3 regions of the Streptococcus sp. SN3 genome follow, and region 1 is predicted to be linked to each of the others. Evidence: predicted binding sites of a transcription regulator. Region 1 holds the regulator's gene; each other region holds the start of a gene.
The links. Region 1 encodes Rex, which represses fermentation and respiration genes when NADH is low (regulators of the CRP and FNR family bind a similar motif). Its sites were predicted from a motif close to TTGTGAANTANTTCACAA; they were not measured.

Region 1 (10,945 bases):
AAGCATATTGTCACCAGTGCTATTGAGCACCATGCTGTCTTAGAAGTGGTGGAGTACTTAGTAGACAAATTCGGCTTCGAAGCTACTTTTGTTCAGCCAGTGGATGGTCAGATTCGAGCGGAAGACATTGAGAAGGCTCTTAAACCTGACACTATTCTTGTGTCCGTCATGGCGGTTAATAACGAGACAGGTGCCATGCTTCCCATTAAGGAAATTGGTAAATTACTGCAAGAACATCCTGCTGCTTTTCACGTTGATGCTGTCCAAGCAATTGGTAAACTTCCCATCTACCCTGACGAGCTAGGAATTGACTTTCTATCTGCTTCAGCTCATAAGTTTCATGGTCCCAAAGGCGTTGGTTTCCTTTATGCTAAGAAGATGGATTTTGACAATTTCATGCACGGTGGTGATCAGGAAGAAAAACACCGGGCCGGAACTGAAAATCTAATCTCTATCACAGCCATGGCGGCGGCTCTGTCAGAGAGCATGGAATACCTAGAGGAAAATATAGAGCATGCGCAAGACTTAAAAAACAGCTTACTTACTGACTTATCGGATATCGACTTTTACTTAAATGAAAGTCAGCCAAGCTTGCCATATGTCATCAATTTGGGATTTCCCAATCAAAAAAATGACTTGCTTCTGCTTCAAATGGATTTAAATGGCTTTTCCATTTCAACAGGCTCAGCCTGCACAGCCGGAGCTATACAACCCAGTCATGTCTTGCAGGCTATGTATGGCAAGGATTCCAACCGCTTGCATGAGTCTATTCGAATCAGTACTTCGGACCAGACGACTCTGCAAGATATTCAATTATTTACAAAGAAATTAAAAGAAATTTTAGGAGGATAAGATGGCCTTTCAAACATCTGTTAGCTTAGCAAACTGTGAATTTACCTATTCACTTCACCCAAATGTCAAGAAATTTACCTTACGCGACAATACTTTCGCGGAAAGCAAGGTTGGCAACTATGAACTCTCTCGTCTGCTGGAATCTGTTCCCAACAGCGGAAATGGTTTTCTGCTGAAAATCATCGTCAATAAAGATTTGAATGGTTTCAAAATCAACATCACTGACAAATCAGGCCTGCGCTTGGTCAATATTTTCAAATCAGAAGATCATCACATTATCCAGCAAAAATTTTATTTCTTGATGGATAGCTTGGTTGAAAGAAACATTTTTGAAAAGACACCACAATAAGCAAGATTCTCGTAATTTTGCTTTTTTGGTTTTGACTCTTTAAAAGACCAAACAAGCTTGACTTCTGCTTAGAACTCTTGAAAATATCAATGACTAATCGAACCAAAGGAAAGGATTAACGATGGTTGAACTGACCTATTTGGACTCATATAAGGTGAAACGGTCACTTACCTATGAAGACTTCGATGAATTTCTTCTAGCCTTCTCTGGCTGCGTCACAGTTCCTGACTCGCTCAAGGTGCTTTCTGTTACGTATAAGGGACACCAGCTGCCTTTTGCAGGGCTAATTGGAGACTTGTACCGCCAGATGTACCAGTTAGACTTAACTCCCTATCAGGACTAATCTCTTCGCAACTGCAACATAACTTAAACTTTCACTCTTTTCTTTTTTAGTGCATTAAACATCTTTAATTAGTTGATTTTTTCACAAACTTCCTATAAAATAGAATTAGAAAGGTTGTGATTTTGTGAAAACTGAAAAAAATACTACAATTCCTCGAGCAACTGCTAAGAGACTGTCGCTCTACTATCGTATTTTTAAACGGTTTAATGCTGAGAAGATTGAGAAAGCCAACTCTAAGCAAATCGCTGAAGCTATTGGCATTGACTCTGCTACCGTCAGACGAGATTTTTCTTATTTCGGTGAACTTGGCCGCAGAGGATTTGGCTATGATGTCAAGAAATTGATGAACTTTTTTGCTGACCTCTTGAATGACAATGCTATCACCAATGTCATGATTGTTGGTGTCGGTAACATGGGGCGAGCTCTGCTGCACTATCGTTTTCATGAGCGCAATAAAATGAAGGTTGTAATGGCTTTTGACATAGATGACCATCCAGAAGTTGGCAGCACAACCAGCGATGGGATTCCTATCTATGGAATTTCCCAAATCAAAGAAAAAATACAGTCAGGAAATGTGCAAACTGCCATCCTAACTGTACCTAGCGTAAAAGCCCAAGAAGTTGCATCTATCTTAGTTCAAGCAGGTGTTAAAGGTATTCTCTGCTTCTCGCCAGTAAATCTATCCCTACCTAAGGACGTGGTCGTTCAGTATGTTGACCTGACTAGCGAACTGCAGACTCTGCTCTACTTCATGAGAAAAAATGAACATTAATTTGAAAGAGGTATTGAATACTCGATGAGTAAACTAATTATTGGAATAACCGGAAATGAAAGAGAAATCCCAGACGATCACTTCATACATATGAGCTATACAGCGACTGGATTCGTTGAGGGAGTTAAAGAAGTTGGCGGAATTCCAATGATTTTGCCAATCGGTGATGAAGAAATGGCAAAACAATATGTTTCCATTGTTGACAAATTAATCATCACAGGCGGTCAGAATGTATGTCCCCAGTTCTATGGAGAAGAAAAAGCCATTGACAGCGATGATTATCTACTCAAACGAGACATTTTTGAATTAGCTTTAATTAAGGAAGCCCGCCGTCAAAATAAACCAATCTTCACCGTCTGCCGCGGAACCCAACTTTATAATGTCGCACTGGGCGGTACTCTTCATCAAGACATTGAAGATCATTGGCAAGATAGCTCTGCTGAGTACACGACTCAAAGCATGGTGACCAAAAATGGCTCTATTCTGCACGAAATCTATGGCCCTGCATCTGAAATCAACTCCTTCCACCACCAAAGTATCAAGGATTTAGCGGCTGGCCTAGAAGTCATCGCCTATGATCCTCGCGATAAGATTATTGAAGCCATCACTTCTACTGACGGCAGTCCTTTTCTTGGTGTCCAATGGCACCCAGAGTTCTTGTTTGGCTCCAGAGAAGGAGACTTAGCCCTCTTTGATTATGTTGTCAATATGCTTTAAAAGCCTCTATTCCTAGATAAACTTCTGTTCTACACGAATAGAAGTTTTTATATTCACGTAAATCAAATTATATCATATCTGTCTCTTCTCGGTAGCTATAGTAGTTGGACTTGGACACAATTAAATGATCTAAAAGAACCAAGCCCATCATCTCACACGCTTCTTTCATATGCTGCGTCACTTCATCATCGTTTCTGCTAGGAACAACTGAGCCAGATGGATGATTGTGTACCAGTATGATAGATGTCGCCAGGTGCTTGAGAGCGTAGTGGAGAATTTCTCTCGGCTCAGCAATGCTTCTGCTGACCGTCCCCATGAAAATGGTTTGCTGGTGCAAAATTTGATTTTGACTATTAAGATAAATAGCAACCAAGCACTCCTGCCTCATATCTCCCAATTCCTGCTGCATCTTCTGTGCTAATTTTTGACTGCCCATAATCTGCTCTTTCTGCAGAACTTCTGCTCGGTTAATTCGACGCCCCAATTCGATAATGGCCTGCAGCTCCACAGCCTTAATCGGACCGATTCCAGAAATAGTCTGCAATTCCTGCAAAGTTAAATACTTGAGATCGTTCAAACTGGAAATAGATGATAAAATTCTTTGAGAAACTTGAAAAACAGTTTCTTTTTTGTTGCCTGTTCTGAGAAAGATTGATAGGAGCTCCTGGTTACTGAGTTTTTCAGCCCCTTCTCTCATCAAGCGCTCACGCGGCATCATGCTAATATCATCTTGAAATGAAATGCTATACATAGAAACCTCCTTATCTTATAATTCGGAAAAAGAGTCAAAATCAACAAGAAAAGATACAGAAAATAAAGATTGAAAATCTTTCGTCCAGAACAAATTTTAGATAAAAAAACTCCAAAAGTTAGAGTTTTTCCTAACCTTTAGAGTGAAATTTTTTTAACTTTAGATCTGCATTTGATTATAGGACTTACTGAAAGATTCAAGAACTTCCTTAGGAGCCTTATCATACTCGACAGAACCTTCTAATGTTCCCTTGACAATAGTCCGGTTGGTTGCCGCGGCATCCTCACAGGTAACCAAAGTAATCTCTGTAACACCTTCTGTATCCTCAATCAGATCCGTTCGATCCGGAGTTACCGTTTCAACACTGGTGATTACATAAGTATAGACTTGCTCTTTATCGGTGATATAAATCTTCATACCAGCCTTAGCACGGTCCAGTGGGGAAAAGAGCATGTTACTAGCCCCTGTGATGCCAAAGACATGGTGGCTAGCCAAGGCATAATTTCCCTGCCCCATCTGCTGGGTCTCTTTCATCGTACCAGCACCATAATACAATCCGGCATTATCCAGTCCTTTGAAGATCGGCAAATTCATGGAAACTTCCGGAATAGAGATGCCTCCGATAACAGGCAGTTGCTGCGCTTTCCACTGAGCATTGATAACTGCTTCTGTAGAAAGTGACTCTACCTTATTAAAATCAAAACTAGTCTCAGCGTTTTTATTTTTACTAATAGAATCTTTGGAAACCTTGCTGACCTGATATTGGTTGGTATGCCAAACCATAATCATGTTTCGGATTTGCGCATTAAAGATTAAGCCAAGAGCTACAATAATTAATAATGTCGCAACAATATTGATAAAAATATTTCTTTTGCTTTTTTGTTTTCTTTTTCGACTTCTTTTTCCTTGTACCATATAGAGGTCCTCTTTTACGATTCGTTTTCTTCCTCTGCTACATCTTCTTTATCATCTGCTTCGACGCTTGTAAAGGTTACAATCTGTGCATTTTGGTCCAGTCGCATGACCTTAACTCCCATGGTCGAGCGACCTGTCTGAGAAATATTCGCTACACTGGTCCGAATGATGACACCAGTATTAGTGATAATCATCAAATCTTCTTCGCCAGTAACTGTCATCAGACCAGCAAGAGGCCCGTTCTTATCAGTGATATTGGCTGTTTTAATCCCTTTACCACCACGGCCCTTGGTTGGATACTCACTAGCAAGAGTTCGCTTACCATAGCCTTTTTCGGTAATGACAAGCACTTCGTCTCCCTCAGCAATCACTCCAGCCCCAACAACCTGGTCGCCATCCCGAAGATTGACCCCGCGAACACCAGTCGCTATACGACTCATGCTCCGGACAGCTGTCTCATTAAAGCGGACAGAATAACCAAACTTAGTACCAATGATAACGTCTGCAGCACCGTCTGTCAGAAAGACATTGATTAACTCGTCTTCATCCTTCAAATTCAAAGCCTTGAGACCGTTCTGACGAATATTAGCAAATTCTGTTACACTGGTCCGTTTGACCACCCCATGACGAGTAGTAAAGAAGAGGTAGGAATCATCACTGCGGTCTTGCTGGACATTAATAATAGTCTGAATAGTCTCTCCTTCATCAAGCTTCAAGAGATTGACCACTGGCAAGCCCTTAGCTGTCCGACCATACTCAGGGATTTCATATCCTTTGAGACGATAAACACGGCCTTTATTTGTAAAGAAGAGCAGTCTATCGTGGGTACTTGTTGAAACCAGCTCTTTGACGAAGTCATCATCTTTGACACCAGTTCCTTGAACACCTCGACCACCACGTTTCTGAGCGGTAAATTCAGCCTGATTCAGACGCTTGATATAGCCTTTATTGGACAGGGTAATCAAAACATCCGCTTCCTCAATCAAATCTTCATCTTCAAGAGAAAGAACTTCTCCCACCATCAGCTCAGTACGGCGGTCATCCGCAAATTTACGCTTGACCTCATCTAACTCTTCCTTGATAATAGCGATAACGCGCTCTGGCTTAGCCAAAATATCAGCCAGGTCTGCAATCAAGGCAATCAGCTCATCGTATTCTGACTGAATCTTATCACGTTCCAAGCCAGTCAGACGGCGCAGACGCATATCGAGGATAGCCTGACTCTGGCGCTCAGATAGCTCAAACTTAGCCATCAATTCAGCCTGTGCTTCTGCGTCCGTTTCGCTATTACGGATAATCCGAATCACTTCATCAATATGATCCAATGCAATTAGCAAACCAGCCAAGATATGAGCTCGAGCTTCTGCCTTTTCTTTATCGAAGACCGTCCGTCGAGTCACCACTTCTTTCTGATGCTCAATGTAGGCTAACAAAATCTCACGCAGAGATAGAATCTTCGGCACACCATTTTGAATAGCCAGCATATTGAAGCTGAAATTGGTCTGCATCTGAGTCAGCTTGAAAAGGTTATTTAAAATGACATGAGCAGAGGCATCACGGCGAACCTCAATGACAAAACGGACCCCTTCACGGTTGGACTCATCACGAACAGCAGTGATACCGTCAATGCGTTTTTCCTGCACCAGACGAACAATATGCTCATGGACCTTGGTCTTATTAACCATGTATGGAAACTCGGTTACGACAATTCGCTCACGGCCATTTTTCATCTCTTCGATTTCAGTGCGAGAACGAAGGACAATCGAACCCTTCCCTGTTTCATAAGCCCGGTGAATACCGGACTTGCCCATAACCAGTGCTCCTGTCGGAAAATCTGGTCCAGGCAGAACTTCCATGATATCGCGAGTTGTTGCCTCTGGATTATCCATGACAAGCTTAACCGCATCAATAGACTCACCAAGATTATGCGGTGGGATATTGGTCGCCATCCCAACTGCAATCCCTGTCGCACCGTTTACAAGCAAGTTAGGGAAGCGAGCAGGAAGAACTACAGGCTCTCTCTCGCTGGCATCATAGTTGTCAATATAATCAACAGTGTTTTTATTAATATCACGAAGCATCTCCAGAGCAATCTTGCTCATACGTGCTTCTGTATAACGCTGAGCAGCGGCCCCATCTCCGTCCATAGAACCGAAGTTTCCATGGCCATCTACCAGCATATAACGATAGCTCCACCATTGAGCCATCCGCACCATCGCTTCATAAATAGAGGAGTCACCATGCGGGTGATACTTACCCATGACATCCCCTGTGATACGAGCTGATTTCTTGTGAGGCTTCTCAGGCGTCACACCCAACTCATTCATACCATAGAGAATCCGACGGTGAACAGGCTTGAGACCATCACGAACATCAGGAAGTGCCCGAGCCACGATAACGCTCATCGCGTAATCAATGAAACTAGTCTTCATTTCACTAGTCAGATTAACATTTACTAAGTTTCTGTCTTGCATTAAAAAATGCCTTTCTTTCATATTAAACTATCCTATATTATATCACATTTTCTTTAATTTTTCAGTATTTTGAACCGTTTGTAAAAACGTTTACATCGCTAGATATACAAGTTGACCGTGACAAAATATGCCAAAAGTGGTAGAATGAATGTGTACGGGAAATATTCCCTAAAAAAATAAGGAGATGTTTAGAAATGACTGCTACTAAACAACATAAAAAAGTCATCCTTGTTGGTGACGGTGCTGTAGGTTCATCTTACGCATTTGCTCTTGTAAACCAAGGTATTGCTCAAGAACTTGGTATCATTGAAATCCCTCAATTATTTGAAAAGGCTGTCGGTGATGCTGAAGACCTTAGCCACGCCCTTGCTTTCACATCACCTAAAAAAATCTATGCAGCTACTTATGCAGACTGTGCGGATGCTGACCTCGTTGTTATCACTGCAGGTGCACCTCAAAAACCAGGTGAAACTCGTCTTGACCTTGTTGGCAAAAACTTGGCTATCAACAAATCTATCGTTACTCAAGTCGTAGAATCAGGCTTTAACGGTATCTTCCTTGTTGCTGCTAACCCCGTTGACGTTTTGACTTACTCAACTTGGAAATTCTCTGGTTTCCCTAAAGAGCGTGTTATCGGTTCAGGTACTTCACTTGACTCAGCTCGCTTCCGTCAAGCTCTTGCTGAAAAGATTGGTATCGATGCTCGTTCTGTCCATGCCTACATCATGGGTGAGCACGGTGACTCTGAATTTGCGGTTTGGTCACATGCTAACGTTGCAGGTGTCAAATTGGAGCAATGGTTGCAAGCTAACCGCGACTTGAACGAACAAGACTTGGTTGATCTTTTCATCTCCGTTCGTGACGCAGCATACTCAATCATTAACAAAAAAGGCGCAACTTACTACGGAATCGCGGTTGCTTTGGCTCGTATCACAAAAGCTATCCTTGACGATGAAAATGCAGTATTGCCATTGTCAGTCTTCCAAGAAGGCCAATATGGCGTTGAAAATGTCTTCATTGGTCAACCAGCTATCGTTGGTGCTCACGGTATCGTACGTCCAGTAAACATCCCACTTAACGATGCTGAGACTCAAAAAATGCAAGCTTCTGCTAAAGAATTGCAAGCAATTATTGATGAAGCATGGAAGAATCCTGAATTCCAAGAAGCATCTAAAAACTAATTATAAAAAAACATCTCCTAGTAAAAGGGGATGTTTTTTAGTTGTTTTATATGGATTTAACAGCAAAAATATCTATCAAATAAGGTACGATGAGCTTCTTCTCTAGGTCTTTTAAAGAAGTAATCCAGACAAAGTCTGAATGCTCTTCTGGATCTAATATAATATCACGCTCTTCCAAAATCCTACCTGCATAAACTAAGAGTGTAAAAACAGTATCTTTGCTAGAATCAAACTGACTATCTTCATGGATAATCTTATCAATCCGAATCTTTTGATTAACCTCCTCCATAGCCTCACGTAGAGCTGCCTCTCTAGGCAGTTCATTCTCTTCTACACTTCCGCCTGGAATATCCCAATAAGATGGATAGACATTAGAAAGGCCTCGCTTTATCTTAGACCGTTTGATAAGCAAATACTTCCCCTCTTTCTCGATTAAGGTATGAGCGATTAATTTTACTGTCATTGCATATTCCTCCAAGAAAGAGCAAAAAAGACTCCGAAGAGTCCAATTTTAAGTCATCCACCCTGAGAGAATCGAACTCCCATCTCAAGAACCGGAATCTTGCGTGATATCCATTACACTAAGGGTGGCAACTAATTCATTATAACTGATTTTCTCTGAAAATACAAGTGAAAATCAGAAAAAGAAGTTGAGATTTCTCAACTTCTTTTAACTAATTACAATTCAATATCGCCAAACAAATCAGCCATTGAGAATCCAGTTTGAGTTTCTGGAAGTTCAAAGTCACGTTTTTCTTGACGTTTTGGACGACGAGGACGTGATTGGCGTTTCTCATCTTTTTGTCCTTCTTCTTGAGCTGGACGTTCTTCAAGAGCCTTGATAGAAAGTGATACACGCTCATCAGCAGCATTCACTTCAAGAACCTTAACAGTTACTTCTTGACCAACCTTAAGGGCATCCTTAGGGCTTTCAACACGTTTGTGTGAAATTTGTGAGATGTGAACCAATCCATCGATACCTGGCAATACTTCAACGAAAGCACCGAAATCAGTCAAACGTTTTACAGTTCCTTCAATCACATCGCCTGCAGCAAGTTTTTGCTCAACGCCATCCCATGGTCCAGGTGTAGTTGCTTTAAGAGAGAGGGATACGCGTCCTTCTTCTTCGTTCAAATCAAGAACTTTCACTTCGATTTCATCACCAACTGATACAACAGACTTAGGTGATACATTGCGCTCATGTGACAATTCAGTCAAGTGAACCAATCCATCAACTCCGCCAAGGTCAATGAAAGCACCGAAGCTAGTGATGCGAGCAACTTTACCAGTTACAATATCACCAACATTCAACTTACCAAATACTTCAGCACGTGCTGCTGCAGCTTCAGCTTCTACAACCTCACGACGTGAAAGGATGAAGCGGTTTTCTTTTGGATCTACTTCTTTAATCTTAGCATCAAACTCTTGACCTACAAAACGCTCAGTGTTACGAACGAAACGAGTATCAAGCATTGAAGCAGGAATAAATCCACGAAGTCCTTCAAACTCAACTGAAAGTCCACCTTTAACAGCACGAGTGCCCTTAACAGTGACAACTTCTTCTTCACGACCAACCAATTTGTCCCAAGCTTTGCGAGCTTCCAAACGTTTTTTAGATACCAGGTAAGTTACGGTGTCTGTATCTTTACCTACTACTTGACGAAGAACAAGCAATTCAAGTGTTTCACCTGGTTTTACAAGGTCGTTGATATCAGCGTCGCGGTCGTTTGTCAACTCACGAAGAGTCAAAACACCTTCAACACCAGTTCCAGCGATTGCAACATTAGCTTGGTTAGCGTCAACAGTCAATACTTCAGCAGTAACGACGTCACCTGGCTCAACTTGGCTAACACTGTTTAGCAAATCTTCAAATTCATTCATCTAAAAAAATCCTCCAACAATCAAGCTTTCGCTTGACATACTACTTATTTATTTTCCTAAGCACCCGCAAATGACATTGATCTATCGTTAACGATTTCCATCCTATAAAGAAATAAAATACTAGAAGACATTTTATTATTTTATCAGATCTATTACCTAAGAACTGGGGTAGCTGGATTCGAACCAACGCATGAGGGAGTCAAAGTCCCTTGCCTTACCGCTTGGCTATACCCCATTAATATAAAGAATGGAGAGAGAGGGATTCGAACCCCCGAACCCGAAGGAGCGGATTTACAGTCCGCCGCGTTTAGCCTCTTCGCTATCTCTCCGACAATCAACGCTATCTATTATAACATTGATACAATGAAAATGCAAGCCCTATTTGCTTAAATTATAGGTTTCAATCAAAGTTTCCACAGCTCTTTCAAGTTTTTTATAAAAACTTTCAGCATTTCCATTTTTGATAATTGCAAACTGGCCATCTAGTTCGGCAATCTCTCCGATAACCTTCTTGCCAATAGAAAGACTATAACCGTCAAATTGGTCTGCTCCGACCTTCACTTTGCTGTCTGTGATTTGAATTTCAATTTTTTTATCTTTTTTACTCATAACTTACCTCTTTCAAATTTCTATTGTACACGAAAATAGCTGAGTACGCAAGCTATCTTAGGCTAGAATCACAGAAAACTGCCCAATCAAGGACAGTTTTT
Region 2 (10,945 bases), 120 kb from region 1:
GGCCGATCAAACGTTGGAAAGTCCAGCTTCATCAACACACTTCTCAATCGTAAGAATTTAGCGCGAACTTCTGGAAAACCTGGGAAAACTCAGCTGCTAAACTTTTTCAACATTGATGATAAACTGCGTTTTGTCGATGTGCCAGGTTACGGCTATGCCCGTGTTTCCAAAAAAGAGCGTGAAAAATGGGGCCGGATGATTGAGGAGTATCTGACCAGTCGTGAAAATCTCAGAGCGGTTGTCAGCCTTGTTGATCTTCGTCATGATCCGAGCGCAGATGATGTGCAAATGTATGAATTTCTGAAATATTATGACATTCCAGTTATTCTAGTAGCGACCAAAGCTGATAAAATCCCTCGCGGAAAATGGAATAAGCACGAGTCAGCTATTAAGAAAAAGCTGGACTTTGACAGAAATGATGATTTCATTCTTTTTTCCTCAGTCACCAAGGATGGCTTAGATGCTTCTTGGGACGCGATTTTGTCAAAAATTTAATAATACGAATTAAATCCAACTCAAAAAACGAGTTGGATTTTTTGAAATAAAACGAAAAATGTCATATACTTGTAAATTATCAATAGTGTTTTTTAATCTTTAGTATGTTACAATGGTATCATTAATATCTTATTCAGGAGAAGTGCTGTGAAAAAGAGAATTTCAAAAAAAGGTAAGAGAATCCTTTCAGCTTTATTCATCATGACAACAACAATTGCTGTTGGCTTCGTCTTGGCAAAGCATATTAATCCTGCTAGTGCCAATAATAGCGACCAGCAACCTATGAATCAAACAGACTACTTCATCTCACAAATCGGTGAGCCAGCGCGTCAGTTGGGACAGGACAATGATCTTTATGCTTCTGTTATGATTGCCCAGGCTATTTTAGAAAGTGGCTCAGGACAGTCTGGTCTGTCAGGTGAACCTCATTATAACCTTTTCGGTATCAAAGGTCACTATGATGGCCAATCTGCTAATATGGAGACTTGGGAAGATGATGGAGAGGGAAATGCCTACACCATCAACGATAGTTTCCGTTCATATCCTAGCTATGTAGAATCTCTGCAAGACTATGTTGCAGTGCTCAAGCAAGGCCATTTTGCAGGTGCATGGAAGAGCAATGCGCCAACCTATCAGGATGCAACAGCTGCCCTAACCGGTGTCTATGCGACAGATACTAGCTATAATGCTAAATTGAATTATATTATTGAAAAATATGATTTGACTCGCTTTGATTCGCCACTCTCTGAGTCTGGTGCTGGCTATATCGTTTACAATCCCTATCGTCAGCAATACACTACTCAAGATATCTTGGACGTGGATACTGCTTGGGCGAATAGATTTTAATAAAGACAACAAAAAAAGAGGGAGACCTCTTTTTATGTTTAATCGTAGATTTTAGGAGTATTTCATGGGAAAATTTAAAGATTTGCTTGACAAGCAAGAAATTATTATTTTAGATGGAGCCTTAGGTACAGAGTTGGAAAGCCGGGGTTATGATGTATCTGGTAAGCTTTGGTCCGCTCAATACCTATTAGACCAGCCTCAGATTATTCAAGATGTGCATGAAAGCTATGTGAGAGCTGGCAGTGACATCATCACTACGTCCAGTTATCAGGCCAGCATTCCAGCATTTATTGAGGCAGGACTGGCTCCTGAAAAGGCTTATGATCTTTTGAAAGAGACAGTCTTCTTAGCACAAAAGGCAATCGAAAATGTCTGGCAAGAATTATCTCCAGAAGAGCAAAAGCAGCGACCCTATCCTCTGATTGCAGGCTCGGTAGGGCCTTATGCTGCATATTTAGCTGATGGTTCGGAGTATACGGGAGACTACCAGCTGAGCGAGGGAGAATTCCAAGAGTTTCACCGTCCGCGTATTCAAGCTTTGTTAGAAGTAGGCTGTGATTTATTGGCTATTGAAACCATTCCAAATGGGGCAGAAGCGGCAGCAATCCTCCGACTTTTAGCTGAGGAATTTCCGCAGGCTGAGGCCTATTTGTCCTTTGTTGCCCAGTCGGAGAATGCCATATCAGATGGCACTAAGATTGAGGAATTAGGAAACTTGGCTCAAGAAAGTTCACAAGTCTTGGCAGTTGGTTTTAACTGTACAGCTCCACATTTAATTGCTCCGCTATTAGATGGGCTTGGACAAGTGTGCAACAAACCTTTTCTGACCTATCCAAATTCTGGCGAAACTTATAATGGCTTGACCAAGACTTGGCACGACGATCCAGAGCAGGAGCGGAGCTTGCTGGAAAATAGTAAACTTTGGCAAAATCAAGGAGTGCGTCTTTTTGGTGGTTGCTGCCGAACACGGCCAGAAGATATTGCTCAGTTAGCAAAAGGATTAAAGGATTGAAAATAAATTTTCAATCCTTTTTTAGAAAATTTAAAAAGGTTCTCGAAAACGCTATCAAAAGCAAGAACTTTGTGATATACTATACATAGTTTAAATTAATAGGAGAATTTTTTATGCCTGAATCGACATTTATCCCTAAAATTGAAGCAGCTTGCCGCAAGAAAGAAGCTTTGTTTGATACAAGCAAGGCCAAGTACGCCGTCCGTTCCATCTTTGCTGGGGCTTTCCTAACATTTAGTACTGGTGCTGGAGCTATTGCGGCAGATTTGACGAATAAGATTGTTCCAGGAACTGGGCGTTTTCTCTTTCCTTTCATCTTTGCTTGGGGATTGGCTTACATTGTCTTTCTAAATGCAGAGTTGGTGACTTCCAACATGATGTTTCTGACTGCTGGTACCTTTTTGAAGAAGATTGACTGGAAAAAAGCTTTGGTGATTTTGCTTTATTGTACCTTTTTCAATCTGATTGGCGCCTTGATTGCCGGCTGGCTCTTTGCTAACTCGGCTGCTTATGCGGGACTTAGCAAAGATAGTTTCATTTCTGGTGTTGTGCAGATGAAGCTTGCTCGATCTAATGAGCTGATTTTGCTCGAGGGAGTCTTAGCCAATATCTTTGTTAATATTGCTATTCTTTCTTTCGTTCTGGTCAAGGATAGTACAGCTAAGCTCTTCTTAGTTATATCAGCCATTTATATGTTTGTATTCCTGACTAACGAACACTTGGCAGCCAACTTTGCTTCCTTTGCTATCGTGAAATTCAGCTCAGCAGCAGCGGAAGTGCAAAATTTTGGTATTGGAAATATCCTACGCCACTGGGGCGTAACCTTTATCGGTAACCTCATCGGTGGTGGCCTACTCATTGGTTTGCCGTACGCTTGGTTTAATAAAAAGGAAGAACATTACGTAGATTAAAATGCAGCCTTGGGGCTGTATTTTTTTGAAAAAATATTTGGATTTTACACTTTAAAGGTCTAATTTAAACCAAGTTTAAATTCCTTTCAGTTCTTTAGTACGATCTTTGACTAACTTTCTAGTCTCTTTTTTAATGTTCATTGCCTATCAATCTCTAATATCTAAGCAAAACAGTTGACAGAATTATCGAAGTTTGTTAAATTAATTTGGTATATTATGTAATCAAAAGGAGATGTTATGAATAAGATTACTATTCAGTCACCAGATGGAAGAAAAGTCAAAACCTTGTCACCATCCTACTCTATTACAACGTTACTATTTAGTTTTTTTGTCCCGCTTTTTCGAAAGGACTGGAAATACTTTGGTATTATTTTAGGTTCTTTCTGCGCTTTGCTTGTTATTGCTGTGCTTTTCATTCCAGAAGATTTGTTAAAGCCAACTGGAACAGCCTTTAATTTCTTTTGGACTTTTTTCTATAATCGTTTTTGGATAAAAGATCGTGTTTTCAAAGATGGATGGCTGCCTGCAGATGAAGAAAGCAGAAGTCTACTTAAAAAGACTTTTCCTAATATGCCATAAAACTACTGGAATAAATTTTTTCTATGATAAACAAAGTTACATACACAAGAGGGGGAATGCGATATAAAAGGAGATAAAGAATTGAGTTTAGGAGGAACTGTGGGAAGTGGGAAAAAGATTTGAGTTTTCGCCGCTTAGAGCTAGAATTTTGATGATGATTGGTCCAGTAATAAGTGCTATCTTCTTTGGTTTATATTCGTGTAGTTTTATTTATTATACATTAAAAGAAGGATTATCATTTTGGCTAGATATGATTCGTGATAATTTTATGTTTATTCTTTTCTTTATTTGGATCCATATGAGTTTAGTCGAGTCTATCTATAGAATGATAAAAAATAATCTTCTGTTAAACAGCAATATTCAGGAATTGAGAGGTTGTTACCCTGAGCTTGAAGATAGCTGGGACTATCTCAACGATGCGGACTACCTTGACAAAGATTTGCAAGTTTTGGTTCATGGCGATCATCTCATTTGTTACAGGACATTTGATATTGTCTACCTACCAGAATGTTCTAAGATAGGTGCATTTATGAAGGCGTCTGTTTTTCGTCTTTCCCGTTTTCGTGAGGTAAGACGAGTTCATTTTTCTGCATGGTACCTTGATGGCAGTGAATCTGAACTCCGGACAGATGAGTTGCGAAAGTTTATTGGAATGAATCAGAATGCTCATAAAGATGCCTTATTTGATTATATAAGAGAGAACTTTGATTATATTGAACTCGAAACTTTCGACTTTCGACTAAGGGAAAGAAGTAGATATTAGTCAAGTAAGCGATTTGCAGAAAATAATGACTAAATTTAAAAAGATTGTATAAAAAGCTTGCAATCTTTTTTTTCTTTTGCTATAATTATCAATGGTTTGAAAAAACTGCCTAAGACAGTAGGGGAGCTCGACTCATAAAGATCCTACCGAGGACAAAACGTATCATGTAAAAAGAAGCGTATTGTACTTTCGTGTCTAGGTTTGGGCGCGTTTTTCTTTTGGAAAATTCCCCAAGCAAAATAATTACGGAGGTGAAACACTAAATGAGTGAAGCTATTATTGCTAAAAAAGCGGAACTGGTTGACGCAGTTGCTGAGAAAATGAAAGCTGCTGCATCTATCGTCGTTGTTGACGCTCGTGGTTTGACTGTTGAGCAAGATACCGTTCTTCGTCGTGAGCTTCGTGGAAGCGAAGTCGAGTACAAAGTTATCAAAAACTCAATCTTGCGTCGTGCAGCTGAAAAAGCTGGACTTGAAGACCTGGCATCTGTTTTTGTTGGACCATCTGCAGTAGCATTTTCTAACGAAGATGTTGTTGCTCCAGCGAAAATCTTGAACGACTTTGCTAAGAACGCTGATGCACTTGAAATCAAAGGTGGTGCAATTGAAGGCGCTGTCGCATCAAAAGAAGAGATTCTTGCACTTGCAACTCTTCCAAACCGCGAAGGACTTCTTTCTATGCTCCTTTCTGTACTTCAAGCGCCAGTTCGCAACGTTGCACTTGCTGTCAAAGCAGTTGCAGACAACAAAGAAGACGCAGCTTAATCTTAAGCTACGCAGCGTGGCCTAGCTACGAAAAAATATTATAAATTTAAAAATTATTTGGAGGAAATAACAATGGCATTGAACATTGAAAACATTATTGCTGAAATTAAAGAAGCTTCAATCCTTGAATTGAACGACCTTGTAAAAGCTATCGAAGAAGAATTTGGTGTAACTGCAGCTGCTCCTGTAGCTGTAGCTGCTGCTGGTGCTGGTGAAGCTGCCGCTGCTAAAGATTCATTCGATATCGAATTGACTGCTGCTGGCGACAAGAAAGTCGGCGTTATCAAAGTTGTACGTGAAATCACTGGTCTTGGCCTTAAAGAAGCTAAAGAACTTGTTGATGGTGCACCAAACGTTATCAAAGAAGGCGTTGCTGCAGCAGAAGCTGAAGAACTTAAAGCTAAATTGGAAGAAGCTGGAGCTTCAGTTACTCTTAAATAATAGAGTTTCCAATCATAGAAATCAACCAAGTCGAAAGACTTGGTTTTTTGTATCCAAAAATCATTTTTATGTTAAAACGCTAACAAAAAATAGGATTCTATGATATAATTTAGACAGATTATTGCGATTTAGGAGATATTATGAATAAGATAAAAATCATCAGCAATCCTTATGAAAAAAGGGTTTTATTTGAGCGTTGGAATAATCAGCTGAATTCATGGACATCTATTGACGAAGATAGTAATTCTAATAGCAAACTGATTAGTAGTGAGTATCAAATTGGATTTTTTCCTTTTAAAGTTTATGAGATTATAAATCAGATAATTACTGAATATTCTAATCCCGATGATGTACTGTCTATCTGTTTTTCAGGTAGTGATGATGAGTATCAAGAACTAGAACGTTTGGTTACGGATATTAAGTTTGAGAATATTCAACTCGAAAAATCAGAAAATTATCTAGAAAATGCTAGAGATGTTTTGCCTGAAATAAATCGGATTTTTCAAAAATTAGATCCTTTAATAACAAAAAACATTGAGGATGAGAGTGGCGAGATACAGCAACAATTAAAGAGGTTTTCAGATGCTTCTAATGATATTGTTCCAATTTGTGTTTTAGGAACTTATAGTGCCGGTAAATCAACGTTTATTAATTCTTTAATTGGTTCCGAATTATTACCAAGTGCTGAAACACCTGTCACAGCAAAAGTTTACAAAATATCTTCCACACCTCATGATGATAGGGCAAGTATCAGGATTACATTTAAAGGAAAAGATGCTAAAATTCAATTTCGAGATTATCAGTTAGTCGTGGATGGTTTGACTGATGGGGAAGAATTATTAACATCAATCAAAGAGGCTTTAGATGAGGAGAAGCCGGCTTCAATTATTGAAAAGGTACGTTTAGTTTTAGAGGAATTGAATGATATTTCAGATTCTGAAATAGGAGATTTGATTGAGATAGAAGTACCTTTTGGCAGAAGTACTCTGGATGATATAAATTATAAAATTGCTATTTTTGATACTCCGGGTTCAAATTCTTCTACTAATTTACAACATTCAGATGTTTTGGATAAGGCCATGAAAGGGATGTCTAATGGTCTTCCTATTTTTGTGACAGATAGCAGTTCGATGGACAGTACAGATAATGATAATTTAAAAGATAAGTTAAAGAAAGTTGCAGGTTTAGACAGTCGTTTTACTATGATTGTAGTAAATAAAGCAGAAACTGCAGATATTAGCTTGAGAAGATTTAAAAAAGAATCTTTTAAACAAAAAATTATGAATCAATCGATACCGCGCGAACTGTATGCTCAAGGGATATTTTATGTTTCATCCATACTTGGTTTAGGGGCTAAATTGGATGGGAATCTTAAGGGAGAATTCTACTCAGAATTATTCAATACTTATAAAGCTAAATATTCAGATCCAGAAAACGATTATTACAAGAGATTGTTTGATTTTAATATTCTCCCTAGGCAGATGATTTCTTCAATGGTTGAGACTGCAGAATCCAATTCTAACATAATCTATGCTAATAGTGGATTATTAACAATTGAAGATGCAATCAAGAGTTTTGTAAATAAATATTCGCATTATGATAAGTGTCAGCAAGCTAGAGATACTTTGAATCAATTGATTGGTATTACTGATAAAGAAATCGAAGAGAAAAATAAGGAATTGGGTAGTCGCAAGGTAGAGTTACAGAATAAACTCGATTCTCAAAAATCTGAAATTCTTGAAACAATTGATAAAAGCATATCTCATGAAAGGGAAGACTATACTAGCCGATATCCTGAGGAAATGCTGAGTTATTTACAAAGTTTGACCCAGAATTTAAAAAAAGAAAAAGCAGAATCTTTGTATAAGGATTTCTATGAACAAAAAGCTCTTGAATATCCCCAAGAAATAGCTGTTGATAACCATTCAGAATTAAACGGTATTTCAAAATTCGTTGGAGATATGGGGACTTCATTTAATAATTATAAGTTAAGTGGAGATAGACGAAGGAAGCTTGAAGAACAGGCTTCAACAGAAGTGCTAAATGTTATCAAGCAGCAGTTCAGTGAGAATTTGGTTGTAGCAAAGGAGCGTTTCAACCAACTTTCAAAAGAATTTTGGGTTAATGCTACATCTGATGTTCGAAAAGAATTGGAGAAGGTTATTTCAGGCGATTTGGATATTCAGCCAGAGAAAAGAAAAGCTATTTCGGAAATCATTATTTCTTACGAAGAAATAAATTTTAATCAATTTGATTTAGGGAAGTTTAATAGAGATGAATTAAGTTACATTTTTAGAATTGGTGACTATCGACTAAAATCAAATAAAATAAATATTTCAGGTCTGACTAATACTTATAATAAAGAATTTAAAGCTAAATTTACTGAATTCAGTGAAAGTATTCGCTCAGAACACGAACGTAAATTTAACAATTGGATTCAGGATTTGGGAAGTCTTATCAAAAGCAACATTATTGAATTTAGTCCGGAACTTAAGGAATTGGATCAGAGAATTCAAAAGGTTATTAAAGAAATTTACAGCCTTGAAGAACAGCAAAAGCAGATTAAAACTTATGTAAATGAAATCAAGCGGATGATATCTTGGAAATAAGTGGAGATGTAGTTCGAGGGAAAAGTTATGGGAATAAAAAATTTAATCAGTAAAGCGGGAGCTAAAGCTGCAGACAAATTAGCAAAATTATCCGCCTTGAGTCCAGAGCAGCTAAAGTATGTAGAGGAACAAAAGGAAAAATATCTTGCAGATCAACCAGATATTAGTGATGAGGAATTTACTAGCAGACTATTGGCGTCATGTGGCGTTGAGGTGTTTAACTCTTATTTAGAACAGATAAAAGAGCTGTATGTTCCTTTGGAAAATTCTGCTGAATATAACGAAGATTTCAATCCAGCATATAATGTCCGTTATTTTAATATAACGAAATGGGTTACAGATAAGCGAGAAAACAGTCTAGAAAAATTAGTAAATGTCTATGAAGTGCTTTCTAATGAGAGATGTAATATTGCCCTGCTCTTTCATCGCACAGAGAATGATACAAAAGTCTTTCTAGCTGTAATTAATACGGAGAATGCTAGTGATAATGTCAATGTTGACAATTATAAAAAGCGACTTCTAGAAGCTATAAAAGGAAATTTTCCTGGTTCAACAGTCAAAGAAGAGATTGGTCGCGGGCGTATACCTTGCTTGAATAATCAAAAATCATATTCTGTAGCAACAGTATCTAACCTTCCAACTGCGAAATCTGAAAAATTTATTAGCCAAACAATTGAAAAATTGATTGACGGTATAATTCCTGAGGGACCCAGTCAAGACTATAGCTTGATTCTTTTGGCGAGTCCGATTCAGGATGTAGAAAATCGCAAGTTGCGGCTTTCTGAGTTATATTCTGCTTTAGCTCCTTTCGAGAAATGGCAGACTAGCTACACTTTCACTGAATCTGATGCAACGACTTCTATGGCAACTTTCGGAGTTAATATTGGAGCTAGTGCCGGGATTCAACACGGCCAAAGTCAGTCTACTAACCAATCCCTAGGGAAGACACAATCTAGCGGATATTCAACGACAGATTCAAGTGGTCAGACTGACGGAACTAACAGTAGTCATACTAGTGGTAGCAACAAAGGTTCATCAGATTCTTTTGGAGGAGGAGTATCTGCTAGCGGAAATGCAAAGCTCCCTTTTGTAGGTGAAGTAGAGCTTGGTGGTCATGCTGACTATAGTCATTCTATTTCTAAAGGCTCTTCTGTTTCCGATTCAACTGGTAAAACCTTCGCTAAGACAATAGGAAAAGCTGTTACTAAAACTGCTGGTAGAGCTATCTCTGAAACTTTGGGAAAGACTGCGGGAGTTTCTCGGGCGGTCAATTTTGGTTCCAACATCGGAGCAAATTTTGCTCGTGCCTCAAATGTAACAGCTACGGTTGGTAAGAATGAAGGGATTAATCAGTTCTTTATGAACCACAATATTCATCATGCATTATCAGTTTTGGATGAGCAGATGAAACGATTTGAAAAAGGAACTGCTCTGGGCATGTGGGAGTTTGCTGCTTATGTACTTAGCGAAGACCAAAATATCGCTAATAATGTCGCTCATACTTACCTAGCTCTGACTCAGGGAGAAGAGTCCTATATGAGTAAATCATCCGTTAATCTGTGGCGTGGTGATATGGGAGAGAGTAGTGCCGATACTCGAGAAATTGTTCACTATTTGAGGGATTTGCGACATCCAATATTTGCATTGAATCCTAGTGTTTTAGAAAATGATGCGACTTATTATGTCTATCCATCTTTAGTTACTCCTACTGTTCCTTTGTCTGGTCAAGAATTAGCTTATTCTTTGAATTTTCCTCAAAAATCTATTCCAGGTCTGCCTATTATAGAATGTACAGAATTTGGTCGAAATATTGTTTCTTATGATTTGAGTGATAAATCTGAGCAAAACATCCGTTTAGGGAATATTTTTCATATGAACCGCGAGGAAAGAGTTCCGGTAGATTTATCTTTGAATTCTTTAACGTCTCATGCTTTTATAACAGGAAGTACAGGATCTGGTAAGAGTAATACTATTTACCAGCTTTTAAGCGAAGCAAGGGAAAATAATGTCAAATTTCTTGTTGTAGAGCCTGCAAAAGGGGAGTATAAACATGTCTTTGGTCAGGAAAAGGATGTAGCAGTATATGGCACGAATCCGAAATTAACTCCTTTGCTCAGATTGAACCCTTTTAGTTTTTCTAAGGAAATTCATATTTTAGAACATCTGGATCGTTTAATTGAAATTTTCAATGTATGTTGGCCTATGTATGCTGCTATGCCAACGGTCTTAAAAAAAGCAGTTGAAAAGTCGTACATGGATTGTGGATGGGACTTGATTCAATCAAGAAATTCTTATGGTACAATTTATCCAACATTTGGAGATGTTGCTGAAAATATAAAAGAAATTATTGACTCAAGTGAGTACGATAGCGAAAATAAAGGCGCTTATAAAGGTTCTTTATTGACTAGAATTGAATCTTTAACAAATGGTATAAATGGAATCATTTTTTCTCAAGATGAACTATCTGAGCAGCAATTATTTGATTCAAATGTGATTATAGACCTAAGTCGGATTGGTTCTAGTGA
Region 3 (10,945 bases), on a different contig from region 1:
CGACGTGGTTGCTGGAATGAATTGTTTTATGAAAAGGAGCACGTATGTCAACTAAATATATTTTTGTCACTGGCGGTGTAGTATCTTCTATCGGGAAAGGGATTGTGGCAGCTAGCTTGGGCCGACTTTTGAAGAATCGCGGCCTCAAGGTTACGATTCAGAAATTTGACCCTTATATCAACATTGATCCCGGCACCATGAGCCCTTATCAGCATGGGGAAGTGTTTGTGACAGATGATGGAGCCGAGACGGATCTGGATCTGGGGCACTATGAGCGTTTTATTGACATCAATCTCAATAAATACTCCAATGTCACCACTGGTAAAATCTATAGCGAAGTCCTACGCAAGGAGCGTAAAGGCGAGTATCTGGGAGCGACGGTCCAAGTCATTCCGCATATTACAGATGCTCTCAAGGACAAGATCAAGCGGGCAGCACGGACCACGGACTCGGATGTGATTATCACAGAGGTCGGAGGTACAGTGGGCGACATCGAGTCTCTTCCTTTCTTAGAAGCTTTGCGCCAGATGAAGGCGGATGTCGGTGTAGACAATGTCATGTATATCCATACAACTCTCCTGCCCTATCTCAAGGCAGCCGGCGAAATGAAGACCAAACCGACTCAGCATTCTGTCAAAGAGTTGCGAGGTTTGGGGATTCAGCCTAATATGCTGGTCATCCGCACAGAGAAGCCAGCTGGACAAAATATCAAAAACAAACTGGCTCAATTCTGTGATGTGGCGCCGGAGGCGGTCATTGAGTCGCTAGATGTGGAGCATCTTTACCAAATTCCTCTCAATTTGCAGGCGCAAAAGATGGACCAAATCGTCTGTGACCATCTGAAGCTGGATGTGCCGGCAGCGGATATGACTGAATGGTCAGCCATGGTAGAGAAAGTGATGAGTCTGGAAAAGCAGGTTCAGATTGCTCTGGTCGGCAAGTATGTCGAGTTGCCAGATGCCTATATTTCAGTTGTCGAAGCGCTCAAGCATGCCGGCTATGCTAATGATGCGGAGGTTAAGATTAACTGGATTGATGCGAATCAGGTAACGGCCGAAAACGCAGCTGAGCTTCTTGGAAGTGCGGATGGGATTATCGTTCCGGGCGGCTTTGGTCAGAGAGGAACTGAGGGTAAGATTCAGGCAATCCGCTATGCGCGTGAGCAGGATGTGCCTATGTTGGGTATTTGCTTGGGTATGCAGTTAACCTGTGTCGAATTCGCCCGTCACGTCCTGGGATTGGCAGATGCTAACTCAGCGGAGCTCAATCCAGACACAGCATTTCCGATTATTGATCTCATGCGTGATCAGATTGATGTCGAAGACTTGGGTGGGACGCTGAGACTGGGGCTCTATCCTTCTAAGCTTAAGCCTGGCTCTAAGGCAGCAGCAGCTTACGACCATCAAGAAGTCGTGCAGCGCCGTCACCGCCATCGCTATGAGTTTAACAATGCTTTCCGCGAGCAGTTTGAGGCGGCCGGATTTGTATTTTCAGGAGTTTCACCAGACAATCGCTTGGTCGAAATAGTAGAAATCCCAGAAAACAAATTCTTCGTTGCTTGTCAGTATCACCCAGAGCTTTCCAGCCGACCGAACCGACCTGAAGGTCTTTATAGGGCATTTGTCACAGCAGCGGTAGAAAAGAGCCAGGAGAGATAGACTTGCTTTTTCTAGGATAAGCGATTTTTCTAGAGAAATGTTATAATGAAAAATAAAAGGAGGGAAGAAGATGTTTCTAAACATTTTAGCTAGTATTCGTACTAATAATTTTCAAGATGAGCATTGTATAGAAAAAATCCAAGCTCTCTGGCAGCAACAAGAGGGAGCTGTGAAAGAAGCTTTTGCTGAGGGGGAGCCGGTTTATGCCGTCTATCATGACTATGCCAATGATTACAAAGGAGACTACAGCCTCTCTATCTGCCGTTTGACAGATGGGGAAGTCTATGATTTTGACACATCCGAGCAGACCTATCAAGTCTTTGAAGCGGATAAGGAGGATCCGCAAGCGATTCTTCATGCTTGGCAGAGGATTTGGCAGGCAGAAGAATCAGGTGAGCTTCATCGGGACTACACTATTGACTTTGAAAAATACGATCCCGACCAAACGGTGGCTGTCTTTATTGCGACTCAGCAACCTTGAGTTTTCTATGTTCCTGCCTTAGCTTCATTTTCGCTTAGATTTCTTAGATTTGCTGATTGAGTAGAAAGTTGATTTTTTGAAATAAAGTCAAAAATTTTCTTGACAAGCCTTAGCTGTCCTGTTATACTAGTAAGGTACTCAATCGCGGGGATGGCGGAATTGGCAGACGCGCAGGACTAAGGATCCTGTGACCGCTTTAGGTCGTGAGGGTTCAAGTCCCTCTCTCCGCATTAAGTAAGCTGACTTCGGTCAGCTTTTTCTTTTTGCAATAGAAACGCTTAAAAAGGCTAAGTGTCTACCTGCAATTCTTTAAAATTTCAGGAAAAACTAGCAATTTTAGTGAAAAAGTGATAAAATAAACAATGTAAGTGGTTTAACCACAAAAAATAAGAGGAGGCCTGATAAGAATGGCAATCGTTTCAGCAGAAAAATTTGTCCAAGCAGCTCGTGACAATGGTTACGCAGTTGGTGGATTCAACACAAACAACCTTGAGTGGACTCAAGCTATCCTGCGTGCGGCAGAAGCTAAGAAAGCACCAGTGCTTATCCAAACTTCAATGGGTGCTGCTAAATACATGGGTGGCTACAAAGTTGCTCGCAACTTGATCGCTAACCTTGTAGAATCAATGGGCATCACTGTACCAGTTGCGATTCACTTGGACCATGGTCACTACGAAGATGCACTTGAGTGTATCGAAGTTGGTTACACTTCTATCATGTTTGATGGTTCACACCTTCCAGTAGAAGAAAACCTTAAATTGGCTAAGGAAGTCGTTGAAAAAGCACACGCTAAAGGTATCTCAGTAGAAGCTGAAGTTGGTACTATCGGTGGTGAAGAAGACGGTATCATCGGTAAAGGTGAATTGGCTCCAATCGAAGACGCTAAAGCAATGGTTGAAACTGGAATCGACTTCTTGGCAGCTGGTATCGGTAACATCCACGGCCCATACCCAGCAAACTGGGAAGGTCTTGACCTTGACCACTTGAAGAAATTGACAGAAGCTCTTCCAGGCTTCCCAATCGTATTGCACGGTGGTTCAGGTATTCCTGATGACCAAATCCAAGCAGCTATCAAACTTGGTGTTGCGAAAGTTAACGTTAACACTGAATGCCAAATCGCATTCGCTAACGCAACTCGTAAATTTGCTCGCGACTACGAAGCAAACGAAGCAGAATACGACAAGAAGAAACTCTTCGACCCACGTAAATTCTTGGCTGACGGTGTAAAAGCTATCCAAGCATCAGTTGAAGAACGTATCGACGTATTCGGTTCAGAAGGTAAAGCTTAAGAAGCTTGATATATTTTTAAAAAAGTTTATCCGAAAGGATAAGCTTTTTTTGTATTATGACAATTGGACAAATAAAGAACAAATAATATTTTTCTTACAATCTAATAAAAAAATCTTGACAGACTAGATGATGAGGAGTAAAATATTAACCAGTTAATTAACTAGTTAATGAGTTTAATAAGTTGTTAAAAATTGAGTTTCTGCTATATTTTATAGAAAAAATATTTAGATGATTTCTTTGGGGGTATATTATGAGTTAATTGTAAATTGTGATAAGTTTTAGCGAATTCTATGTAATCAAAAAAGAAAGTGATATTCAATGGAAAAAAATAAGAAATACTTAACAGGAATTGTTGTCATTGCTACTGTGGGTCTTTTTGCTCATCAGTTAGGTTATTATCAGGCAAACAGTTCGATTAAAAAATCCAATCGAGTTAGCTATATTGATGGTAAGCAAGGTGTTCAAAAGTCTGAGGAGTTAACGCCTGACGAAGTAAGCAAAAAAGAGGGGATTAACGCGGAGCAGATTGTTATCAAAATTACTGATCAGGGTTATGTCACTTCTCATGGTGATCACTATCATTATTATAATGGGAAAGTTCCATATGATGCTATTTTCAGCGAAGATCTTTTGATGAAAGATCCCAACTATCGACTTAGGACTGAGGATATTGTCAATGAAGTCAAAGGTGGATATGTTATCAAGGTTAATGGACAATATTATGTTTATCTGAAAGATATAGCTCGTGCAGATAATATTCGCAGTAAGGAAGAGATTAATCGTCAAAAGCAGGAACATGGTCATAATGTTACGAAAATAAGCAATGAAGTAGCAACAGCTAGAGCTCAAGGCCGTTATACAACAGATGATGGCTATGTTTTTAATGCTTCAGACATTATTGAGGATACGGGAGATGCCTATATCGTACCTCATGGTAATCATTTTCACTATATCCCAAAGAGTGATTTGTCGCCTAGTGAGCTAGCTGCAGCTCAAGCTTACCTATCAGGTAGAGGAAAAGTAGCTAGTACTGTAGTCAGCCGTTCGTATAATAATGGAAACGGTGGCTGGATACAGACACAACCTACTTTTACTCAAATTTCAAACAACTATCAACCGAGTCAAGGAGAAGATGTTAAGGGTCTCCTTCAGCAACTTTATAATCTTCCACTTAGTCAGCGTCATGTTGAATCAGATGGCTTGATCTTTGATCCAGCACAAATTACTAGTCGAACACAAAATGGAGTAGCAGTGCCACATGGTAATCATTATCACTTTATTCCTTATACACAAATGTCGGCATTGGAAGAAAAGCTTGCTCGGACAATTCCTCTTATAAGTCAGCCTAATAAACCTATGTTAGGATTGACACCTTATAGACCTATACCAACTCCGATACTAACTCCATCTCAACCAGCTTTAAAACCGATTCTTCCTCCAAAGTTAAATTTGGAACATGCGGATTCATTGGATAAGGATTTAATCCAGCAGGTTGTTAGGAAAATAGCTGACGGTTATGTGCTAGAGGATAAAGGAGTGTCCCGCTATCTTTTAGCTAAAGACTTGCCTAAAGAGATTATTACAGCGATTGAAAATAAATTGGCGAAGCAGAAAAGCATACCTCATGTCCTGCAAGCTAAGAAAGAATCAGTTGAACCGAAAGATCAAGAGTTTTATGATAAGGTATATGGTCTTCTGACTCAGACCCATCAGCAATTGCTAGAAAATAAGGGACGTTTGTCAGATTTTCAAGCCTTGGATGATTTAGTGAAGCGTTTGAATGATGAAACAAGTGATAAGGTGCAATTAATTGATGACTTATTAGCATTTCTTGCGCCTATCAATCATCCAGAACGTCTAGGCAAAGCAAATTCACAGATTGAGTATACTGAAACCGAAGTTCGAGTAGCCCAGCTAGCTGACAAATATACGACATCTGATGGATATATCTTTGATGCGCGCGATATTATCAGCGACGAAGGAGATGCTTATGTAACCCCTCATATGGGACACAGTCACTGGATAGGAAAAGATAGTCTTTCAGCTAAAGAAAAAGCAGCTGCTCAGACCTATACTAAAGAAAAAGGTCTGCTTCCACCTGCACCAACAGATGATTCCAAAGCCAATCCAAGTGGAGAAAGTGCGTCTGCTATCTACGAACGTGTTCAAGGAGAGAAACGGATACCGCTCGTTCGTCTGCCTTACAATGTTGAGCATACTGTAGCAGTAAAAAATGGTAATCTGATTATCCCTCATAAGGATCACTACCACAACATCAAATTTGCTTGGTTCGATGATAAGACTTACCGAGCTCCTAATGGCTATACATTAGAGGATTTATTTGCAACTATCAAGTATTATGTTGAACATCCAGATGAGCGACCACAGTCTAGCGATGGATGGGGGAATGCAAGTGATCATGTTTTAGGTAAAAAAGATGACAAGGAGGATGCTGTTAGCCCAGAGAAACCTCAAGAAGAAGTTGAAGAGGAAACACCAACTGAGCCAGAAGTACCTCAAGTTGAAACTGCTAAAGTAGAAGCTAAGTTGCAAGAGGCGGAAGACTTACTTGAAAAGACGACGGATCCAAGTTTGAAATCCAATGCAACTGAGACCTTAACAGGATTGCGAAATAATCTTAATTTAGGGACTATGGATAATAATAACATCATGGCAGAAGTAGAAAAACTGTTAACCTTGTTGAAATCAGCTGTTTCAACACCTGCTACTAATACAGAAACAACACCTTGATTTTTATCTGTTTTTAGATATGAATGTTTTATTGATAAATAAAAGATGAACCAACAATTTTGGAGTTAATATGAAGAAAAGAACTGCAGTATTAATAACGCTGAGTATACTAGCTCTGATGCTGGGAGCGTGTACTCAGAAAGAAGAACAACAAGCTAAAGGTTTGAAGATTGTGACCAGTTTTTATCCGGTTTATGCCATGGTTAAAGAAGTATCTGGTGATTTGAATGATGTTCGCATGATTCAATCTAGTACAGGGATCCATTCTTTTGAACCATCAGCTAATGATATAGCGTCTATCTATGATGCGGATGTTTTTGTCTATCATTCACATACCTTAGAGTCATGGGCGGGGAGCCTAGATCCAAATTTGCAAAAATCTAAGGTGAAAGTGCTGGAAGCATCCGAAGGAATGACCTTGGAGCGTGTACCGGGTTTGGAAGACGTGGAAGCTGGCGAAGGAATCGATGAAAAAACTCTCTACGATCCTCATACATGGCTAGATCCTGAAAAAGCTGGTGAAGAAGCGCAGATTATTGCGGATAAGCTATCTGAACTCGATAAAGAACATAAGGAAATATATCAAAAAAATGCTAAGAAATTCATTGCTAAAGCTCAAGAATTGACCAAAAAATACCAACCAATCTTTGAAAAGGCTAAGCAAAAGACTTTCGTCACTCAACATACTGCGTTCTCGTATTTAGCAAAGCGGTTTGGTTTGCAGCAGCTAGGTATTGCAGGGATTTCTCCTGAACAAGAGCCAAATGCAAGGCAGCTTACTGAAATTCAAGAATTTGTGAAAACCTATAAAGTTAAGACGATTTTTACCGAAAGTAATGCATCGTCGAAAGTGGCAGAAACGCTCGTAAAGTCAACAGGTGTCAGGCTAAAAACTCTCAATCCTTTGGAAGCAGATCCTCAAAATGATAAAAACTACCTAGAGAATCTAGAAGAAAACATGAGTATCTTGGCTAAAGAATTGAAATGAGAAGGTAAAGCTTAATCTAGCTGAACAATACAAAACAGAAACCTGCCTGTAAAGGTGGGTTTTTTTGGTGTGTGACAAAATATGATAATTATTTTTAAATTACCTATGTTCGTTTGAAAGTAAAAGTGGTAGTATAGTGAGGAGATAAGATTCTATTTTCCTGAGTTAAGTAGGGAAATGATCTGTAACATGAATTGAATGATGGGATATTGAGAAACGTATGGCAATGATAGAAGTAGAGCATCTTCAGAAAAATTTTGTGAAGGCTGTCAAGGAACCGGGATTGAAGGGGGCTTTGCGCTCCTTTATTCATCCTGAAAAGCAGACCTTTGAAGCGGTCAAGGATTTAACCTTTGAGGTTCCAAAAGGGCAGATTTTAGGCTTTATCGGGGCCAACGGTGCTGGGAAGTCGACAACCATCAAAATGCTGACAGGAATTCTGAAACCGACATCTGGTTTTTGTCGAATCAACGGCAAAATTCCGCAGGATAATCGTCAAGACTATGTCAAGGATATTGGAGTGGTCTTCGGACAACGAACCCAGCTATGGTGGGATTTGGCACTGCAAGAGACCTATACAGTCTTGAAGGAAATTTATGATGTGCCAGACTCGCTTTTCCATAAGCGCATGGACTTTTTGAATGAAGTCTTGGATTTGAAGGAATTTATCAAAGATCCCGTGCGGACTCTTTCACTTGGTCAACGGATGCGGGCGGACATTGCGGCTTCCTTACTTCATAATCCCAAGGTTCTCTTTTTAGATGAACCAACCATTGGGTTGGACGTTTCGGTCAAGGACAATATTCGTCGGGCTATCACCCAGATTAATCAGGAGGAAGAAACAACCATTCTCTTGACCACTCATGACCTGAGCGACATTGAGCAACTCTGTGATCGGATTTTTATGATTGACAAGGGGCAGGAGATTTTTGATGGAACGGTTAACCAGCTCAAGGAAACCTTTGGCAAGATGAAGACTCTCTCCTTTGAACTACTACCAGGTCAAAGTCACCTCGTTTCTCACTATGAAGATTTTTCGGATATGACCATTGATAGACAAGGAAACAGTCTCAATATTGAATTCGATAGTTCCCGCTACCAGTCGGCTGATATTATCAAGCAAACCCTGTCTGATTTTGAAATTCGTGATTTGAAGATGCTAGATACGGATATTGAGGATATTATCCGTCGCTTCTATCGAAAGGAGCTCTAAGATGGTCAAATTGTGGAGACGTTACAAACCCTTTATCAATGCAGGGGTTCAGGAGTTGATTACCTATCGAGTCAACTTTCTTCTCTATCGAATTGGCGATGTCATGGGAGCTTTTGTGGCCTTTTATCTCTGGAAGGCAGTCTTTGATTCCTCGCAAGAGTCCTTGATTCAGGGTTTCAGCATGGCAGATATCACCCTCTACATCATCATGAGTTTTGTGACCAATCTTTTGACCAAGTCGGATTCTTCCTTTATGATTGGGGAGGAGGTTAAGGATGGCTCCATTATCATGCGCTTGCTGAGACCAGTTCATTTTGCGGCCTCCTATCTCTTCACCGAACTTGGTTCCAAGTGGTTGATTTTTATTTCTGTTGGAGTTCCATTTCTATGTGTCATTGTATTGGTAAAAATCCTTTCTGGGCAAGGGATTGTAGAAGTGCTGGGATTAACTGTCCTTTATCTCTTTAGCTTAACGCTGGCCTACCTGATTAACTTTTTCTTTAATATCTGCTTTGGATTTTCAGCCTTTGTATTTAAAAATCTATGGGGTTCTAATCTACTCAAGACTTCTATAGTGGCCTTTATGTCGGGGAGTTTGATTCCCTTGGCTTTCTTTCCTAAAATTGTTTCAAATATTCTTTCCTTTTTGCCTTTTTCATCCTTGATTTACACTCCGGTTATGATTATCGTTGGGAAATACGATGCCAGTCAGATTCATCAAGCGCTTTTGCTACAGTTTTTCTGGCTCTTAGTGATGGTGGGCTTGTCTCAGTTGATTTGGAAAAGAGTCCAGTCATTTATCACCATTCAAGGAGGTTAGTATGAAAAAATATCAGCGCATGCATCTGATTTTTATCAGACAGTACATCAAGCAAATCATGGAATACAAGGTTGATTTTGTGGTTGGTGTTTTAGGTGTCTTCCTGACCCAAGGCTTGAACCTCTTGTTTCTCAATGTCATCTTTCAACACATCCCCTCGCTAGAAGGCTGGACCTTTCAAGAGATTGCCTTTATCTATGGTTTTTCCTTGATTCCCAAGGGACTGGACCATCTCTTTTTTGACAATCTCTGGGCACTGGGGCAACGATTGGTGAGAAAGGGAGAGTTTGACAAGTATCTGACTCGTCCTATCAATCCTCTCTTTCACATCCTAGTCGAGACTTTTCAGATTGATGCCTTGGGTGAGCTCTTGGTCGGTGGAATTTTACTAGCGACAACGTTCTCTAGCATTACTTGGACTATTCCCAAGTTCTTGCTTTTCCTAGTCTGCATTCCTTTTGCGACCCTGATTTATACTTCTTTGAAAATCGCGACAGCCAGTATCGCTTTTTGGACCAAGCAGTCAGGTGCTATGATTTACATTTTCTATATGTTTAATGATTTTGCCAAGTACCCGATTTCCATTTACAATTCGCTCCTTCGTTGGTTGATTAGTTTTATCGTTCCTTTTGCTTTTACAGCCTACTATCCTGCTAGCTATTTCTTGCAGGACAAAAATGGGCTCTTTAACATTGGTGGTTTGATTCTGATTTCCCTTGTTTTCTTTTTCATTTCGCTCAAACTCTGGGATAGGGGATTGGATGCCTACGAAAGTGCGGGTTCGTAAGATGGAAAATATGTTTAGTCCTAAAGCTTAAAACATGAAAGGATTTAAAGATGGTAGCGATTGAAGAAGTGAAGGAAGAAAAACAAAAGATGATAGCAGTCAGTGAAGTTTTAAAGGATCTACCAGAATGGTTTGGAATACCTGAAAGTACACAAGCTTACATTGAAGGAGCTAGGGATTTACAAGTTTGGGTTGCTTATCAGGAGAGTAAATTGGCTGGCTTTGTAAGCTTATCTTATTCTAGTGAAGATTGTGCAGAGATTGACTGCTTAGCTGTTAAGAAATTCTATCATAGAGCGGGAATTGGTAGTCAACTTCTAGAAGTTTTAGAAAAATCTGCTCGTCAAAAAGCATCCTATCTGCAAGTAAAAACGGTAGCACCAGGTTATTATCCTACCTATGACAGAACTAACGCTTTTTATCAGGCTCAGGGCTTTAAAAAGTTAGAAATTTTTCCTGAACTTTGGGATAAAAGCAACCCTTGTTTGATTTGGGTTAAGAAATTGTGAAATTCTAACTTGACAAAAAAACTCAAGATGCTAAAATAAAGGGGAAAAGACGCCGATTTAGCTCAGTTGGTAGAGCAACGCACTCGTAACGCGTAGGTCACAGGTTCGATCCCTGCAATCGGCAGAAAGAAAACCAGCAACTTTTTCATGGGTTGCTGGTTTTGTTTATCTAATTCTTATAAAGAAGTAAGAAAAGTTAGACCGCCTAATATCACTCCTGCCGCATTGGGAATGATAAGGATCCAGTCTTTTTTAGGTTCTTTGGTCCAACCATAGATTACCCAAATTAAACAAGAAACTGCTGCGAATAGTGGTTGGAATGGTTGAGCTTTTTCTCCTTGCAAGTTAGCGATAATTTGTGGAATATATGCAATAAAGACAAGAATCCCAATAAAAGCTCCAATAGATCCGACAAAGCGATTAATTTTTTGTTTAGACATATAGTACC

Region 2: the regulator Rex is predicted to act here: its motif matches at 2,423-2,440, upstream of PCY71_RS01295 (formate/nitrite transporter family protein).
Region 3: the regulator Rex is predicted to act here: its motif matches at 2,485-2,502, upstream of PCY71_RS07130 (class II fructose-bisphosphate aldolase).

What each region holds. Positions count from the first base shown of each region.
Region 1 covers NZ_JAQFJF010000001.1:426,802-437,746, forward strand. Annotated here, with positions in the region: gene PCY71_RS01825 (cysteine desulfurase family protein) at 1-852, shown strand, start outside; gene PCY71_RS01830 (DUF1831 domain-containing protein) at 854-1,201, shown strand; gene PCY71_RS01835 (DUF4649 family protein) at 1,323-1,544, shown strand; gene PCY71_RS01840 (redox-sensing transcriptional repressor Rex) at 1,669-2,316, shown strand; gene PCY71_RS01845 (gamma-glutamyl-gamma-aminobutyrate hydrolase family protein) at 2,341-3,033, shown strand; gene radC (DNA repair protein RadC) at 3,101-3,784, opposite strand; gene PCY71_RS01855 (class A sortase) at 3,944-4,699, opposite strand; gene gyrA (DNA gyrase subunit A) at 4,714-7,173, opposite strand; gene PCY71_RS01865 (L-lactate dehydrogenase) at 7,368-8,354, shown strand; gene PCY71_RS01870 (NUDIX hydrolase) at 8,401-8,817, opposite strand; tRNA gene PCY71_RS01875 (tRNA-Arg) at 8,874-8,945, opposite strand; gene rpsA (30S ribosomal protein S1) at 9,033-10,235, opposite strand; tRNA gene PCY71_RS01885 (tRNA-Gln) at 10,399-10,470, opposite strand; tRNA gene PCY71_RS01890 (tRNA-Tyr) at 10,484-10,564, opposite strand; gene PCY71_RS01895 (DUF2969 domain-containing protein) at 10,614-10,844, opposite strand.
Region 2 covers NZ_JAQFJF010000001.1:307,785-318,729, forward strand. Annotated here, with positions in the region: gene yihA (ribosome biogenesis GTP-binding protein YihA/YsxC) at 1-495, shown strand, start outside; gene PCY71_RS01285 (glucosaminidase domain-containing protein) at 643-1,341, shown strand; gene mmuM (homocysteine S-methyltransferase) at 1,406-2,353, shown strand; gene PCY71_RS01295 (formate/nitrite transporter family protein) at 2,467-3,264, shown strand; gene PCY71_RS01300 (hypothetical protein) at 3,502-3,843, shown strand; gene PCY71_RS01305 (hypothetical protein) at 3,950-4,606, shown strand; ribosomal protein L10 leader region at 4,697-4,832, shown strand; gene rplJ (50S ribosomal protein L10) at 4,870-5,370, shown strand; gene rplL (50S ribosomal protein L7/L12) at 5,443-5,811, shown strand; gene PCY71_RS01320 (dynamin family protein) at 5,952-8,420, shown strand; gene PCY71_RS01325 (ATP-binding protein) at 8,448-10,945, shown strand, end outside.
Region 3 covers NZ_JAQFJF010000003.1:40,542-51,486, reverse strand. Annotated here, with positions in the region: gene PCY71_RS07145 (CTP synthase) at 45-1,658, shown strand; gene PCY71_RS07140 (GyrI-like domain-containing protein) at 1,729-2,139, shown strand; tRNA gene PCY71_RS07135 (tRNA-Leu) at 2,284-2,369, shown strand; gene PCY71_RS07130 (class II fructose-bisphosphate aldolase) at 2,547-3,428, shown strand; gene PCY71_RS07125 (pneumococcal-type histidine triad protein) at 3,748-6,180, shown strand; gene PCY71_RS07120 (zinc ABC transporter substrate-binding protein) at 6,251-7,168, shown strand; gene PCY71_RS07115 (ATP-binding cassette domain-containing protein) at 7,389-8,381, shown strand; gene PCY71_RS07110 (ABC-2 family transporter protein) at 8,383-9,201, shown strand; gene PCY71_RS07105 (ABC transporter permease) at 9,203-9,988, shown strand; gene PCY71_RS07100 (GNAT family N-acetyltransferase) at 10,039-10,497, shown strand; tRNA gene PCY71_RS07095 (tRNA-Thr) at 10,549-10,621, shown strand; gene PCY71_RS07090 (SemiSWEET family transporter) at 10,674-10,937, opposite strand.